3 regions of the Bacillus sp. N5-665 genome follow, and region 3 is predicted to be linked to each of the others. Evidence: riboswitches for the same ligand, from Rfam matches in the RefSeq annotation. Region 3 holds a riboswitch; each other region holds the start of a gene.
What was found. Region 3 has a riboswitch for S-adenosylmethionine ahead of MNO09_RS02700 (bifunctional O-acetylhomoserine aminocarboxypropyltransferase/cysteine synthase). Riboswitches for the same ligand answer to the same signal wherever they lie in the genome.
Positions count from the first base shown of each region.

Region 1: another riboswitch for S-adenosylmethionine. It lies ahead of MNO09_RS17345 (ECF-type riboflavin transporter substrate-binding protein); the one in region 3 lies ahead of MNO09_RS02700 (bifunctional O-acetylhomoserine aminocarboxypropyltransferase/cysteine synthase).
Region 2: another riboswitch for S-adenosylmethionine. It lies ahead of MNO09_RS04705 (methionine ABC transporter ATP-binding protein); the one in region 3 lies ahead of MNO09_RS02700 (bifunctional O-acetylhomoserine aminocarboxypropyltransferase/cysteine synthase).

Region 1 covers NZ_CP093325.1:2,862,190-2,868,034, forward strand. Annotated here, with positions in the region: gene MNO09_RS17325 (sensor histidine kinase) at 1-113, shown strand, start outside; gene MNO09_RS17330 (YjcZ family sporulation protein) at 206-313, opposite strand; gene MNO09_RS17335 (energy-coupling factor transporter transmembrane component T family protein) at 449-1,249, opposite strand; gene MNO09_RS17340 (ABC transporter ATP-binding protein) at 1,242-2,945, opposite strand; gene MNO09_RS17345 (ECF-type riboflavin transporter substrate-binding protein) at 2,956-3,504, opposite strand; SAM riboswitch class I at 3,643-3,758, opposite strand; gene MNO09_RS17350 (aspartate/glutamate racemase family protein) at 3,912-4,592, shown strand; gene MNO09_RS17355 (macrolide family glycosyltransferase) at 4,642-5,820, opposite strand.
Region 2 covers NZ_CP093325.1:493,691-499,535, forward strand. Annotated here, with positions in the region: gene MNO09_RS04695 (thioredoxin family protein) at 1-243, shown strand, start outside; gene MNO09_RS04700 (hypothetical protein) at 398-742, shown strand; SAM riboswitch class I at 868-975, shown strand; gene MNO09_RS04705 (methionine ABC transporter ATP-binding protein) at 1,275-2,300, shown strand; gene MNO09_RS04710 (methionine ABC transporter permease) at 2,293-2,958, shown strand; gene metQ (methionine ABC transporter substrate-binding lipoprotein MetQ) at 2,982-3,794, shown strand; gene metQ (methionine ABC transporter substrate-binding lipoprotein MetQ) at 3,867-4,673, shown strand; gene sufC (Fe-S cluster assembly ATPase SufC) at 4,912-5,697, shown strand; gene sufD (Fe-S cluster assembly protein SufD) at 5,713-5,845, shown strand, end outside.
Region 3 covers NZ_CP093325.1:87,212-93,056, reverse strand. Annotated here, with positions in the region: gene MNO09_RS02710 (homoserine dehydrogenase) at 1-1,138, opposite strand, end outside; gene metA (homoserine O-acetyltransferase MetA) at 1,280-2,185, opposite strand; gene MNO09_RS02700 (bifunctional O-acetylhomoserine aminocarboxypropyltransferase/cysteine synthase) at 2,169-3,467, opposite strand; SAM riboswitch class I at 3,561-3,665, opposite strand; gene MNO09_RS02695 (chloride channel protein) at 3,980-5,212, shown strand; gene MNO09_RS02690 (YjjG family noncanonical pyrimidine nucleotidase) at 5,253-5,845, opposite strand, start outside.

The DNA of each region.
Region 1 (5,845 bases), 2.7 Mb from region 3:
AGATCATTGAAACGATGCAAGGTAGTTTAAAAATCCGAAGCGTTGTTAATAAAGGTACAACTTTGACAATTACATTGCCGAGATGTAATAACAACTCATCTGAAAACAAATAAAAAAGGAGCAATTATGCTCCTTTTTTATTTGTTTCGATACATAAGTATCTTCTATGTTTTTTAAGTTTACATTTGTGGAGACTAATTAGAAATTAGTACCCTCCGCCCCAGCAGCTGCATCCAACGATAATTAATAAAATAAATAACACAACTAATAAAGCGAAACCTCCACCAAAACCACAAGAACCACCGTAACTCATATTTTCTCCTCCTTTTGGTTTGAAAACTAATAGGTAGTTGATCATTTTAACTGGTTCGTATTATACATTATGTAAATATCCCTTTTTTGAGCATGTCTACATAAAAATAAGTAAAAGCACTCATTTGAGAGTGCTTTAAAATGGATACCAAAAATTTTGAAATACATGTAACTTTAAATACACTGCAACAATTAAAATAAAAACACCTACAAATAAAGCAATGAAATCCCCGCTTTTCGCTTTATTTGTATAAAACCAAGTTCGTGTATTCTTCTTTCCAAATCCTCTTAAATCCATTGCATTTGAAACTGTATCGATTCTATCTAGTGAATGGATAATTAAAGGCCAGAAAATTAAGACACGGTTTTTCATACGAATCCATAAACTTGCTTCTCCTTTTTCAAAAGCTACTCCTCTCGCCTCTTGCGCATGTTTAATAACTTTATATTCGGACTGAATATCAGGTATATAACGTAATGCAATATTTATTGCATATGTAATCTTATAATGAATTCGAAATTTACTTAAGCTACTCACAAATTTGCTTGGATCAGTCGTATATATAAAAATAAGTGTAAATGGTAATAACGTAAAATATTTTAATGAAAGTGTAGCTGCATAAAATAATGTTTCACATGTAATTGTTGCATATCCGATATGTAAAAACGAAGTATATGATTCGGTTAATTCAGATCCATGAGTTGGTGTAATAAATAAAATCATTACAGAATTTAATAAACTAAATGTAAATATAACAGTAAAAACAATACAAATTTTACGAAATGGAATTTTTGCAACTAGAAGTCCGATACAGCCAATCATAAAAACAATAAGCAATATGCGAAAATCAAGAAACAAAAAAGTAAGCGTCATACAAAAAATAAATAATAACAATTTCACTGCTCCATCCATACGATGAAAGTATGTACTATACATGTTCCTCCCTCCTAGTAACCTCAAAATAAAGTTCTATAAACCTTTCAGGGTATGCAATCCCACTAAATTTAACTAACTTGAATAATGAACTTTCCCTAAGTTTCGCTCTTTGTAACGTTTCTGAATGTCCTAATACGATAGACGAGGTATTATTCGCAATAATTTCCCCTTCATGTAAAACGATTGCTCTGTCTGCATATTCTAATGCGAGATTCATATCGTGTGTGATAAAAATAAAAGATATTCCCTTTGCAGCTAGTTTTTTAATAAACGACATAAACTGTTTATAATGATAATAATCTTGTCCCGCTGTCGGTTCATCTAAAATGATAAGTTTCGGATTTGTTGTTAGTACAGATGCAATCGTTACTCTCTTTTTTTGTCCATAACTTAATGCCTGAATTGGCCAATTACGAAATGGATACAAACCACAAATTTTTAATGTTTCTTCCGCCCTAAGCTTAATTTCTTCATTTGAAACCTTTTTTAATTTTAATGAAAATGTAACCTCTTCTATAACAGTAGGTTGCGTAATCATATGATTTGGATTTTGCATCACATAAGATATAACTTCACCACGTTTACGAATAGACCAAGAATTGATATTTACTTCATCAAATACAATCCTATCATTTTTTGTTTTGTTTATGCCTATAAGACTATGAGCTAATGTTGATTTACCAGCTCCATTATGGCCCAAAAGTGCTACAATTTCACCTTCATATATTGAGAAATTTACATTGTCCAATACTTTTTGTTTATTAGAATAGGAGAATGACAAATTCTCTACTTTCAATAATTCTTTTTTTGTAGGGGTACCTTTACAAAAAACTTGCTTCTCCATCCACTCATCTATTACGCTACGAACACTTTCCCTTTGAAGATTTTCAAGTGGGTAGTATATTACGTCATTATTACCATCAAACTGCAATTTCTTTAATACTTCTATGTACATAGGCTCTCTTAAGCCGATAGATGGTAATATATTTGACGCAAAAATCTCTTCTGGTGTCCCTATCGTAACAATTTCCCCTTCATCCATTAAAATGATTTTATCTAAATCCAGATTTAACATTTCTTCTATTCGATGTTCAATAATTACAATTGTTTTATTATATTGTTTATGTATATCTTTAATAAGTTCTATTGTATGTAAGCTACTGACAGGATCTAAATTCGCTAAAGGTTCATCAAATAATAATATATCAGCATTCGTTGTTAACAACCCTGCTAGAGAAACGGTTTGTTTTTGACCTCCTGATAATTCATGTGGACTTTGTTTATGAAAAGAATGCATCTTTACCTTTTTTAATGAGTCTGAAACAATTTTTTTCATTTCATTTTGATTTACACATTCATTTTCTAAATAAAAAGCTACATCTTCTTCTACTGTAAGACCAATAAATTGAGCATCTTGATCTTGCAAAATTGTTCCTACCTGTTTACTCTGTTCAAAAACACTGCCTTTCCTCGGATCTTTGCCGGCAATTAAAATATTACCAGTACTAATCCCCCCATAAGAAAAGGGGATTAGCCCATTGATACAATGAGCTAAAGTTGACTTCCCTGAACCACTTCGTCCAGCAATTAGTACTTTTTCTCCAGGGTATATATGAAATGTAATGTCTTTTACAGTAGGCTGCGCAGCATGTTCATATTGAAAGCTGAATTGTTCAAAAGAAATAATTGGTTGCATGTTAACATCCCTACTTTTCAATTTTTAAATGTGTATGTTTCTTATTAGATTTAGCTAGACCTATTGTAATTGGCAATCCAAGAACTAGAAATACAATAACATCAGCAATTGTTGCTCCTAATACTTGTATAACAATTTTGTCAAATGGTTCTCCCATCACAATAACATCGAATGCCCCAGCAAATATAATAGCAATGACAATACCAATTAACCCAGTAATGGCTAAATAAGAAATATCCCGCTTATTATACATACCGTTTTTCACACTAAAGCTAACTCTTTTTTGAATGAGTCCCATTGCAAAGCCGATAATGCCTGAACTTATAACCCAACCCCACCAAATACCCCATCCAGCGATTGTATCTGTTACTGTATGACCGATAAGTCCTATTAAAAGTCCTGCTACTGGACCAAATAACGCTCCAAAAACGGTTAAAATAGCTAATGCAGGTTTAATAAATGTATTTGGTGCAATAGAAAATCCCCAAAGTCCTAATATCCCGTATAATGCTGCTCCAATTCCGATTGCTACTACTAACTTTGTTGATAATTTGTTCATTACAATTCCCCTCCCATATTAGTCAACTTTTATTACTCTATATTTATTTTGAAAATGAATTATGCATCGACACTCCCTTTCTATACAACAAAAAATGACCCCTTACATAAGAGGTCATTTTCTTCACGTTCAAGAATCCTCTTATCTTCCAAAAAACACATCGTGTCCTCTGCGGAATTAGCACCTTCCTATAAATTTATATAGGGGTTGCTGAGGTTTCATAGGGCCGTTCCCTCCACCTCTCTGGATAAGTATTAATTTGTAATTCGTATTATGGCACTAATAAGTATAAATTTCAACACTTTTCTAATTATTTTTATTTTTTGTTTAACGGTACGTTTAAACCATTGTATTCTTATCGGAATTGTGAAATAATGAATTCAAAATAGTTACGGGAGGAATGTACGATGAAAGTAATCGGTTTAATTGGTGGACTAAGTTGGGAATCTACATCGTTATACTATAAACATATTAATACACTTACACTCTCTCAATATGATCAAAATGCAAAGCTTGTTTTATATAGCATGGACTTTGGTGAAGTAACTACTTTATTACAAAATCATCAATATGAAGAAGTGAAAAACGAATTAGTCACAGTTGCAAAAAAGGTTGAAAAATCCGGAGCTGATTGTTTATTAATGTGTTCCAATACGGTCCATTTATTTGCTGAAGAAGTAGAAAATGCAATATCTATTCCACTACTTCACATTGGTGATGTAAGTGCTAAAGAAATGGTAGAACAGAATATAAAGCGTATCGGACTATTGGGTACGAAACAAACGATGGAACAAGACTTCTATAAATCACGTCTAACAAATTTTAATATTGAGACGATCATCCCAAATGAAGAGGAAAGAAATTTTATTCATCATGTTATTTTAAATGAATTAAGTAAAGGAATTATTTCAGAAACATCAAAAGAAAAACTTTTACAAATTACAAACTCATTAATTCAAAACGGCGCAGAAGGTATATTGCTAGGCTGCACTGAAATACCATTGCTCATTTCCCAAAACGACCTTACTGTACCTGTTTTTGATACCGCTTTTTTACATGCAAATACTGCTGTGCAGTTTGCAGGATAATAATATAAAAGCATAACGGTTAATCCTCTATGTTTTTATATTGTCCACACTATTTATTTAAAAGAGATTTTATAACTGTAATTGCTTCTTTAGTACCAACACATTCTAAAAAACTATCATTCAGTTTTCGTATACCATGTTTATACTTTTCATTTGAAAGAACGTCTGTTACCGCTTCATTTAAAGTTTGCACATTAACATGCTCTTTCAATAATCGATGTGCTGCTTCAAGTTCAGTTAATCTTTGTGCTATCATTGGCTGGTCTTTATCGTGTGGAATTATAACAAATGGGACATTAAAATAAATGGCATCGTGAACGCTATTCATACCACCATGTGTAATGAAAACATCTGCTTCACTTAATATTTCTGATTGGGGTACGTATGAAGCAATTATAAAATGGTCTGGCGCTTTTTTAATTTTAGAACGATCATTTCGATCACCAATTGCCATTACGACTATCCCTTCAAAATCTGAGAAAGTATCAATACAAGTATTAAAGAATGGTTCGAGTCCTTCAAGTAGTGTCCCCATTGAAATATAAATAACTTTCTTATCTTTAAGCAATTCAAATGGAAACTCTACATTTGTTTTACGATTTGAAATACTAGGCCCAATAAAAATGTTATTTTCTCCGAATGAATCGCTATTAGGTTGAAAATAACGACTTGTGTACACGAGTGAAATATCTCCCTTATTATGCATAAATTGAAGATTATTTTTGGGCTTTACTCCAAATTCATGTTCCATTTGATATAGTAACTTTTTAGAAAGTTCATCGGGTCGGAATTGTATTTCTGCATTTGGATGAAAAGGTAAAGTCTCCAAAAACTCTGGGGGAATTAAAAATATAGGAGAAGAAAGTACGCCTGGAATTTGTAAATACTCCTTTACTAAATCTCCAGCACCAAATATATCGTAAATTACGAAATCAAAATTGATGCTCTCACATAATTGTTTTGTAATTTCTAATATATATAAAGAAGTTTGAACATGTACATGAAAGAAAGAATTCAGCCCATATGAGGTTTCAGTATCAATGGAAATCTCCTTTAATAAATCTGGATGAGTATATACAGTGGCTCCCAAATCTTCAATTCTGCTTTTAAAGTGTTCTGTTGTAATATAATGTACGTGATCACCCCGTTCAGTAAAAGCTTTGACTAAACGTAATGTAGGATTTACATGTCCCTCTGCTGGAAAATTAACCACTAAAATATTTAGCACTTATTTCTCACTCCTTACATTTCAA
Region 2 (5,845 bases), 410 kb from region 3:
GTGTTATATGTATATACTCCAATGTGTGGAACATGCCAATTAGCAAAAAAGATGTTAACAGTCGTTGAGATGACAATTGAAGACTTGAAAATTGGAATGTTAGATTTAAATTATGCTCCGCATTTAGCGAAAGAGTATGGAATCGAAAGTGTACCGTGTTTACTTGTTTTTGAAAATGGGACACTCATGAAGAAGATATATGCATTTCATTCGGTTGAATATTTATATACGGAATTAAAGTAGGCGGCAAAGTTTTTGCCGCCTCGACATATTTCTCGGGAAATATGTCGAGATGCAGGGGGGTTACAGTATTTGTCGAGCGAAAGTAACAGGATTGCTCTTTAGTGAGAGGGAATGGTATGTGTAATAGAAAGTGATATGAAGGATGTGATTTAGGGTGAAATTATATTCTTTGCTGCAATCATTTGTAAATTACGCTAATGGTCAATATCATTTAGAGCCGCTTTTAAGACAAGGAGAAAAAACTGTTAATTTCCGCTTTGGAGATGAAAGTTGTTCGCTACAAATTTCAAGAGATTATATAGAGCTGCTACATGAGGAACGAGGAACAGAGCAAATCGTTTGTTTAGATGAGGAAGATGTAAAACAATTGGTGAACGGCAATGTAAGGTTGCAAATGTTAATGAACGATGGACGTGTACAATATTCAGGAACGTATCGAACGATGCTATTAGTCGAATCGATGTTTCATATATGTAAACCGATGTCAGTGGGTGCTTAAAAGTCTGAAGTTTCTTTTTTTACGAAAATTTCTGTTGACATGGCGTATGGATATTGATACAATTCAATTCATAAAATATAGACAATTTCATAAATTACAAATCAGACGAAAATGTAATCTGATTTCTCTTATCAAGAGAGGTGGAGGGACTGTGCCCTGTGAAGCCCGGCAACCGTCAACTTATGTTGAAATGGTGCCAATTCCTGCAAAGCAAATGCTTTGAGAGATGAGAGAGAGGGATAATGTTGTTATATACGCATATAAACCTTTCTGCTTCTCTAAAGCGGAAAGGTTTTTTTATTGTTTGAATGTGGAGGACATTCAAATAATAAAAGTAGTGATAACGGTGGACTACACGCATTAAACATAAAAAATTGCGGAGTCGACCAAAAATCTAGCTTCAGCGGCTAGAACAGTCGGTCGTTTCATCCCTTCCTATGAGGCAAAAAGCGCCTCTACGTCAGGGATTCGGGCGTCCTCTTGTTCTAAACGAGCCGCTTACGCTTTTTAAACAAAAAAAGGGGTGAACATCATGATCTTGTTAGAAAATGTAAAGAAAATATATAAAGCAAAAAGCGGTGATGTCACTGCTGTAGATAATGCCAATTTAAAAATAGACAAAGGTGAAATATTTGGTGTTATCGGATATAGTGGCGCTGGGAAAAGTTCTTTAATCAGATTATTCAATCAGTTAGAGAAACCAACTTCTGGCCAAATTACAATTGCAAATCGTGTGATTTCAGCAATTACAGGGAGTGAACTTCGTAAGGCAAGGCAAGAAATTGGAATGATTTTTCAGCACTTCAATTTACTTTGGTCACGAACTGTACGCGAAAATATCGAGTTCCCACTTGAAATTGCAGGTGTCGATAAGGCGAAGAGAAGAAAACGCGTCGACGAGTTAATTCATCTTGTTGGATTAGAAGGAAGAGGGGACGCGTATCCATCTCAGTTAAGCGGAGGACAAAAGCAACGTGTTGGGATTGCAAGAGCATTAGCTAACAACCCACAAGTGCTTTTATGTGATGAAGCAACGTCAGCTCTTGATCCAGAAACGACAGATCAAATTTTAGATTTATTATTAGATATTAATAAGCGTCTCGGTTTAACAATTGTACTCATTACACACGAGATGCACGTGATTCGAAAGATTTGTAATCGAGTGGCGGTAATGGAGAAAGGAAAAATTGTAGAAACGGGTCCAGTACTTGATGTATTCCGCAATCCGCAGAAAGACATTACAAAACGCTTCGTACAGCAGTTAACGGATTCTGAAGATACAAATGAAACGATTGAAAGTTTAATTGAAAAGTATCCAGATGGTAAAGTAGTTCGTTTGCAGTTTATCGGTGAAGCTGTAGAAAGACCAGTACTTCAAAGATTAATGCAACGCAGTGATATAGAAGTTAGCATTTTGCAAGGAAATATAGCACAAACGAATAACGGCTCTTACGGTAGTTTAGTTGTTCATTTAAATGGTGAGGAAACAGCGATTCAACAAGCAATAGAGGGAATACATCAAGATCAAGTAGAGCTGGAGGTGATTGCACATGGATAAGTTAATCGCAAATGTTGATTGGAATCAAATGTTAGAAGCAACTGGTGAAACGTTATATATGACGGCAATCGCAGCTCTTGCCACATTTGTATTAGGACTAATTTTAGGATTGTTACTCTTTATGACAGCGAAAGATAATTTATGGGAAAACAAAGCGGTTAACACGGGGATTGGAGCGTTCGTAAACATTTTCCGCTCGATACCGTTCATCATTTTAATCATTTTATTAATCCCATTCACAAAGATTCTGCTTGGAACAATTCTTGGAGCGAGTGCAGCACTTCCAGCTTTAATTATTGGAGCGGCACCATTTTACGCGAGAATGGTTGAAATTGCGCTTCGTGAAATTGATAAAGGTGTAATTGAAGCTTCGAAAGCAATGGGAGCAAAAACAAGCACAATTATTTTGAAAGTGTTAATTCCAGAATCGTTACCAGCATTAGTATCTGGTATTACTGTTACGACAATTGCTTTAGTAGGCTATACAGCGATGGCGGGAGTTGTTGGTGCTGGTGGCCTTGGAACACTTGCTTATTTAGAAGGATTCCAGCGAGGAAATAACGATGTAACAATCGTTGCGACAATTTGTGTATTACTAGTTGTATTTTTCATTCAGTGGATTGGTGATAGTTTAACGACTCGAATAGATAAACGATAATAAAAAACGGGAGGATGTTTTAAATGAAAAAATTATTACTTACAGCACTTATTTCAACTTCAATTTTTGGGTTAGCTGCTTGTGGCGGGAAAGATAAAGATGAAAAAAAACTAGTTGTGGGGGCTTCTAACGTACCGCACGCTGAAATTTTAGAAAAGGCTAAACCTTTATTAGAGAAAAAAGGAATTGAATTAGAAATTAAAAAATTCCAAGACTACGTATTACCAAATAAATCGTTAGCGGATAAGGATTTAGATGCAAACTACTTCCAGCACATTCCATATTTAGAAAAAGAAATTAAAGATAAAAAATATGATTTTGAAATAGCAGGGAAAATTCATTTAGAGCCAATTGGTGTATACTCTCAAAAATATAAGAGCTTAAAAGAACTTCCGGACGGGGCGACAATTATTATGAGTAATTCCGTTACTGACCATGGACGTGGTTTAGCAATTTTACAAAAAGAAGGCATTTTAAAAATTAAAGACGGAGTAGATCCAGTTAGTGCAACTCCAAAAGATATTGCAGATAATCCGAAAAACTTAAAGTTTAAAACGGATATTGAGCCTGGTTTATTACCACAAGTGTATAACAATAAAGAAGGCGACGCTGTTTTAATTAACTCGAACTATGCAATTGATGCGAAATTAAACCCAGAAAAAGATGCAATTGCAATTGAAGGCGATGATTCTCCATACGCAAACGTATTAGTGGTTCGTAAAGGTGATAAAGATAAAAAAGCGATTAAAGAGCTTGTAGAAGTATTGCATTCTAAAGAAATTGAAGACTTTATTACTAAAGAATATAAAGGAGCAGTTGTTCCTGTAAAAGAATAATTGCTGAAAAGGGCTGGTGTATGCCGGCCCTTTTTTATAACTACATAACTATAGGGGAGAAGGGGACATCATATGAAAAAGATTCTACTATCAGTTGTTACAGCACTGTCTGTATTTACATTAGCTGCTTGCGGAGGGAAAGAAGAGAATAAGCTTGTTGTGGGAGCTTCTAACGTGCCGCACGCTGTTATTTTAGAAAAGGCACAGCCGATACTAGAGAAAAAGGGCATTAAATTAGAGATTAAAAAGTTCCAGGATTATGTTTTGCCGAATAAAGCGTTAGCGGATAAGGAAATTGATGCGAACTACTTCCAACACATTCCTTACTTAGATAAAGAAATTCAAGAAAAGGGATATAAAATTGTAAACGCAGGAAAAATCCATTTAGAGCCAATGGGCATTTATTCTAAGAAATATAAAAGTTTAAAAGAATTGCCAGATGGCGGAACAGTTATCATGAGTAATAACGTAGCGGAGCGTGGCCGTATGCTCGCATTGTTACAAAAAGGCGGCGTTATTAAATTAAAAGACGGTGTAGATGTTGTTAAAGCGACAGTAAAAGATGTTGTAGAAAATCCGAAAAACTTAAAGTTTAAAACAGATGTAGAGCCTGGATTGTCACCAAAGCTGTATGAAAATAATGAAGGTGATGCTTTATTCATTAATTCAAACTATGCAATTGATGCGAAATTAAATCCAACAAAGGATGCAATTGCGATTGAAGGATCAGACTCTCCGTATGCAAATATTATTGCAGTTCGTAAAGGTGACGAGAAGAAAAAAGAAATTAAAGAATTAGTAGAAGTATTGCATTCAAAAGAAATTCAAGACTTTATTAATAAAGAATATAAAGGTGCTGTACTTCCGGTAAGTGAATAAACACAAGGAAAGGACTGGGAAATTCCCAGTCCTTTTTTCTTTATATAAATAAGAAGAAAGGTGTATTATATAAGGATGCAAGGGAAATACTTATATACATTTGTGAAAAAATTGTTACTTTTTTTCGTCGTTTGCGATATCATTTTATTTGATATAAGATTAGAATGAGAATAAAATGAGAATATGAACGTTTTAGGAATTTTTAAAATGTATATATAGGATTAATGGAGGTATTGAGATGGCTGGTTCTACATTAACGGTTAAAGACTTACACGTATCAATTGATGGCAAAGAAATTTTAAAAGGTGTAAACCTTGAAGTAAAAGGTGGAGAAATCCACGCAATTATGGGACCTAACGGAACAGGTAAATCAACTTTATCTTCTGCGATTATGGGTCACCCAAAGTATGAAGTAACAGAAGGTAGCATCATCATCGACGGTGAAGATGTATTAGAAATGGAAGTAGACGAGCGCGCACAAGCAGGTCTATTCCTAGCAATGCAATATCCAAGTGAAATTAGCGGAGTAACAAACGCTGACTTCTTACGTTCTGCAATTAATGCACGTCGTGAAGAGGGCGATGAAATTTCTCTTATGAAATTTATCCGTACATTAGATAAAAACATGGAATTCCTAGAAATGGATCCAGAAATGGCACAACGTTACTTAAACGAAGGTTTCTCTGGTGGAGAGAAAAAACGTAACGAAATCCTTCAATTAATGATGATTGAGCCAAAAATTGCAATCTTAGATGAAATCGACTCAGGTCTTGATATCGATGCATTAAAAGTTGTATCTAAAGGTATTAACCAAATGCGCGGCGAAGAGTTCGGTTGCCTAATGATTACGCATTACCAACGTTTATTAAACTACATCACTCCAGACTTCGTTCACGTTATGATGAACGGTCGCATCGTTAAATCTGGTGGCCCTGAGCTTGCACAACGTCTAGAAGCTGAAGGTTATGACTGGATTAAAAAAGAATTAGGTATTGAAGACGAAACAACAGAGCAAGAAGCGTAAGAGAGGAGCATAAACATGACAATCGGTACATTACCTTTCGATCAAGAAACAATCCGTCAACGCGCAAGCGAAGTAAACGAAGCTGCTTGGTTGACTGAGTTCCGCTTACAAGCTCTTGCACAAGCAACTGAACTTCCAATGCCAACGC
Region 3 (5,845 bases):
TAATCTTTTCAAAGCTAACGCCGCGCTCAGAGAATAATGAAGTAATTTTTGCAAATACACCAATTTCATCTTTTACATGAAGTCTTAAAAATTTCTTCACAACAATTTCGTCTGGCTCTTTTAATACTTTTTTATACTGCGGGGATACCGCACTATTTCCGTTTACACCTAATCGAATATTTTGCATTACAGCTACTAAATCTGAAACAACAGCTGTTGCTGTCGGTAAACTTCCTGCACCTGGCCCATAAAACATCGTTTCTCCGACCGCTTCACCATACACATATACAGCGTTATATTCGTTTTGCACGGCCGCAAGAGGATGTGTATTTGGAAGAAGTGTCGGTTCAACTGTTACCTCTAATTTTTCACCATCTCGCTTCGCAAGACCGATTAATTTAATCGTGTATCCTAAACTCTTACTGTATTCAATATCTTCTTCTGTAATAGAAGTAATCCCTTTTACCTTCACATCTCCAAGCTCTACATTTGTAGAAAAACCAAGGGTAGCCAAAATCGTCATTTTTCTCGCTGCATCTAAACCTTCCACATCTGATGTTGGATCTGCTTCTGCAAATCCAAGTTGTTGGGCTTCTTTTAACACGTCGTTATATGCTCTCCCTTCATCTGACATTTTCGTCAAAATAAAATTTGTCGTTCCATTTACAATTCCCATTACTTTCGTAATAAGATCTGAAGAAAGTCCTTCTACGATACTTCGTAAAATCGGAATCCCTCCAGCTACACTTGCTTCATAAAATAAATCTGCTTTATTATCTTTTGCTACCGCTAACAGTTCCGCCCCGTGTAACGCCATTAAATCTTTATTGGCAGTCACAACATGCTTCCCGCTCTGTAAGGCTTGCAAAATATATGCTTTTGCATCATCAATACCACCCATCACTTCGATGACGACGTCAATATTTGGATTATCTAAAATTTCATTTGCATCTTTTGTTAATAGAGTAGAAGGTACCTCTACTTCTCTCTCTTTTTCAATATTTTGTACTAATACTTTAGTTACTTTTACAGGACAACCTACTTGGTGGATAAGTCGCTCTTGATGATCTGTAATGATACGAACTACACCGCTACCAACTGTCCCAAGACCTAATAAACCAATTTGAATTTCTTTCATAATCCTGTCCACCCCTCAAAAATTGTGTTTAGATGAAATTATATGAGTAAAAAATCTGAAAAACAATGTTTTTTGAAGATTCGGAAAAATATAAGTTAATCTTTACAAAGAAAACGTTGCCACGTGTTACACAATCTTTTTTTATAATACATAAGGGGTTTCTTGATACACGTAATAATTCAGCCAATTAGAGAATAATAGATTCCCATGGCTTCTCCACCTTACAAGTGGTTTCTCATTTGGATTATTATGCTTAAAATAATTTTTTGGTACATCAATATTTAACCCTTTTTGGCGGTCCCGTTCGTATTCTTGCTTTAACGTATCACAACTATATTCACTATGCCCGAGCGCAAACACTTGCCTTCCTTCTTGCCCAATGACAAGGTGAACACCCGCTTCCTCAGAATTTGCTAATAATGTTAAGTCTGTCACCTCTCTAATATCACTCTCTCGTACTTCTGTATGACGAGAATGCGGGGCAAAAAACAATTCATCGAACCCTTGTAACAATTTCACATGTTGCTCACGGACTTCATGTTCAAATACACCGAACATTTTTTCCTTAAGAGGATACTTTGGAACACCATAATGATGATACAAGCCAGCCTGTGCCCCCCAGCAAATATGAAGCGTAGATGTTACATTCTTTTTTGAATACTCCATAATACGTTTAAGCTCTTCCCAATAATCTACCTCTTCAAAAGAAAGAGTTTCAACTGGTGCTCCTGTAATAATAAGTCCATCCAATTTCTCATTCTCAATATCACGAAATGTTTTATAGAAACTCGTTAAATGGTCCTGCGCTACATTGCGAGACAAATGTGATTCCATATGAAGTAAGTGAACATCTAATTGCAACGGTGTGTTGCCAATTAAACGAAGTAATTGCGCTTCTGTTTCTTGCTTTGTAGGCATTAAATTTAAGATAGCAATTTTCAATGCCCGGATATCTTGTGTTTCTGCTCGCTCCTTCGTCATTACAAAAATATTTTCCTTCTGCAACACTTTGCGAGCTGGTAAATCTTTATCAATTATGATCGGCATGTTCTTTGCCTCCGACTAGCGCTGCTTCTAAATCTGCAATAATATCATAAACATCTTCTATACCAACCGATAAACGAATTAAATCTGATGTAACGCCAGCTAGACGCTGATCTTCAGCACTTAATTGTCTATGCGTTGTGCTAGCAGGATGTATAACGCAAGTTCGTGCATCCGCTACATGCGTTACGAGAGTTGCTAGTTTTACATTTGCGATAAATTCTTTCGCTGCTTCTAATCCGCCCTTAATGCCGAATGTTAAAACACCACTAGCACCTTTTTTCAAATACGTTTGTGCTAACGAGTAATTTTCATTGCTATCTAATCCCGGATAATTCACCCATTCAATACGTTCATGGTTAGCAAGCCACTTAGCAACTGCGAGAGCATTTTCACTATGACGCTCCATTCTTAAATGCAGCGTTTCTAAGCCGATATTGCTAATATACGCATTGAATGGGCTCATACAGTTTCCGTAGTCTCTTAATAATTGAACACGCGCCTTCACAATATAAGCTGCTGCACCAAAATTTTGAACGTAACTTACGCCGTGATAACTTGGATCCGGTTCAACAAGTTCAGGATATTTCCCATTTGTCCAATCGAAGTTCCCTCCGTCAATGACAATGCCGCCTAAAGAACTTGCATGACCATCGATATATTTCGTCGTAGAATGAACGATAATATTTGCTCCGTGCTCAAATGCTTGGCATAAATAAGGAGTTGCTAATGTATTATCCACAATAAAAGGTACTTCCAACTCTTTCGCTGCATCTGAAAATTCTTTGAAATTTAAAACGTTCATCGCTGGATTTCCTAACGATTCTGCATAAACAAGTTTCGTCTTATCATTAGCAAGGGCCACAATTTCATCAGCACTTAAATTCGGATTAAAGAACGTAACGTCAATACCAAGCTTACGCAAACTCACTCCAAATAAATTAAACGTTCCGCCATAAACTGTGGAAGAACAAAGCAAGTGGTCTCCGCTACTACAAATATTTAAAACAGCAAGCATAATAGCAGCCTGCCCAGAAGCCGTTGCAACAGCTCCTACACCACCCTCTAAATCCGCTAACTTTTGCTCAAATGCAGCTAAAGTAGGATTTCCAATACGCGTATATATATATCCTTCTGCCTCTAAATTAAATAGCGCTGCTAAATCATCTGAAGTATCGTATTTATACGTTGTACTTTGATAAAGTGGCAAAACACGCGGTTCACCATTCTTTGGTGTATAGCCACCTTGCACACAAATTGTTCCTTTTCCCCATGATTCTCCCATCTCTCATTCTCCTTTCTTTTATACAAAATAAAAAAACTGCTCCTTTCCTGAAAACAAGAAAGGAGCAGTTTGAAAACACGCTCTAAAGGCTCTTTCTTATCTTTCAGGATTATTACCTGCAGGATTTGGCACAATTCCGTTATACGGCTGTTGCCAAGGTTTCATCGGGCCTGTCCCTCCACCTTTTCTTGATAAGACTATGCAATTACCGTTGATTTTATAGCAATAATTTCCTAATGTCAATCAGTTTTTCTGAATGTTCTAAATTAAACACAAAAAATTTGACATGCATAACAAAAGAAATATATTCCATATTCATTCGAAAAAGACCTTTTAAAACCCACGATTACTATATAAAATTAAGTAAGTAGTTTAACTGTATACATTTCAAATTCTCACGAGACCTCAATATATTGAATAAGCCAACATCTCAAAAAGATACTATACATATTCCTTTCACAGTAGCATATTTAATCCTTTCGACATTAAAACTTACATAACGGAGGTATCACATGACAAACACAAAGGACATGCACTATATAATCGTCCTATACGGCATTCTTTTAGGCTCTATAGTAGGAGCTACAGTCTGGCTATTTTTAGTTACAATAAATATCGGCATTCACTTTATTTGGGGATACTTACCTACTATTTTCTCTTCTCCCCCGTATTACACTATTTGTGTAACAACTATCGGTGGTATTCTCGTTGGTTTAACCCAAAAATACTTCGGCACATATCCACGTCTTATGCCGGAAGTGATGGGTGAATATAAAAAAACAGGTAGAATTGAATACCGTTTTGTACATAAAGCTACTTTAACTGCGATTATCGTTTTAATATTTGGAGCTAGCTTAGGTCCCGAAGCAGCACTTGTTGGAATTATCGGTGGACTTTGTACATGGGTAGGGGATCGCTTTACATTTGCCTTAAAAGGAATGAATGAACTAACAGAGGTTGGAATTGGCGCTACTTTAAGTGTAATTTTTAACGCGCCATTATTCGGTTATTTAGCTCCAAATGAAAATGAGGGTGAGCAAATTAACGAATTTTCTAAAGGAAAAAAAGCAATTGTATATTTAGCTACCACTTTCGCTGGCTTTTCCGTTTATATATTACTTAGTAAATTCGATAATCGCGGATCCTTTATCGTTAATTTTGGGGAAGGTTCCCTTTCTCTTAATGAATGGATTGCCTTTCTACCACTTGCTAGTATTGGTGCTATAGTTGGTTTCTTTTATTTCAAATTTGAATTCACATTAGAGAAATTAATCCATCCCTTCAGGGAATACAAACTATCACTTGGAATTATCGGTGGTATTTTATTAGGAATTACAGGAACTTTTCTCCCGTACACGTTATTCTCAGGAGAACACCAATTAAAAGATTTAGTCGTTGAATGGAGTCACTTATCCTTCTGGGTACTACTTCTTTCAGGTGTTTTAAAATTATGTATTACTGCCGTTTGTTTAAATACAGGTTGGCGCGGTGGACATATTTTCCCAATTATATTTGCTGGATCTAGTATCGGATATGCTATAGCTTCCATTATCCCGATAGATCCAATCGCTTCGGTAGCCATCGTCACGACAGCAATTTCAAGCTATGCATTAAGAAAACCAATTGCTATAACATTACTATTACTCATGTTTTTCCCGCTCAATTTACTATTACCAATGCTTGGAGCGGCAGCGATTGGTAATGCATTTCCACTTCCTAAAAACAACGAAGTTACAAACGAATAAAAATAGGCAGTAGGGACAAAAGTTCCACTGCCTATTTTTATTACACACGTTGCTTCAATAACGCGTATAACTCTTCAAAATTTTGTACTTCATATGTTGGCACAATCTCGCTATTATTTGATTTCTTTTCTGGATTAAACCAACAAGTATCAATTCCCGCTACATATCCACCTTTCATATCAGCACTTAACGAATCCCCAATAATGAGCCCTTCTTTAGGAGAAAAATTAGGAATTTGTTCAAAAACATAATCAAAATACTCTTTCATCGGCTTTTGGAATCCTGTATCTTCAGAAACGAAAATATCTTTAAACAAGGCATGTAATCCTGCATTACGTAAACGTTTATCTTGCGTCTTAGAAACACCGTTTGTCACTATATATAAATTGTACTCACTTTGAATTTGATTTATAAATTCAAACGCACCTTGCATAAGTTGGTCTCCTTCTTCTAAGTAGCTACGATAATTATTTTCGAATAATATCCCATCTACCTCTTCCCCGTATTCTTTAAACAAAATCGAAAACCGTGTATTTACGACTTCATCACGGTTGATTTCACCTTCTTCAAAAGCATCCCAAAGACTTTTATTAATTTTTTTATACTGCACTTCAACCTCGCTAGTTAGAGGAA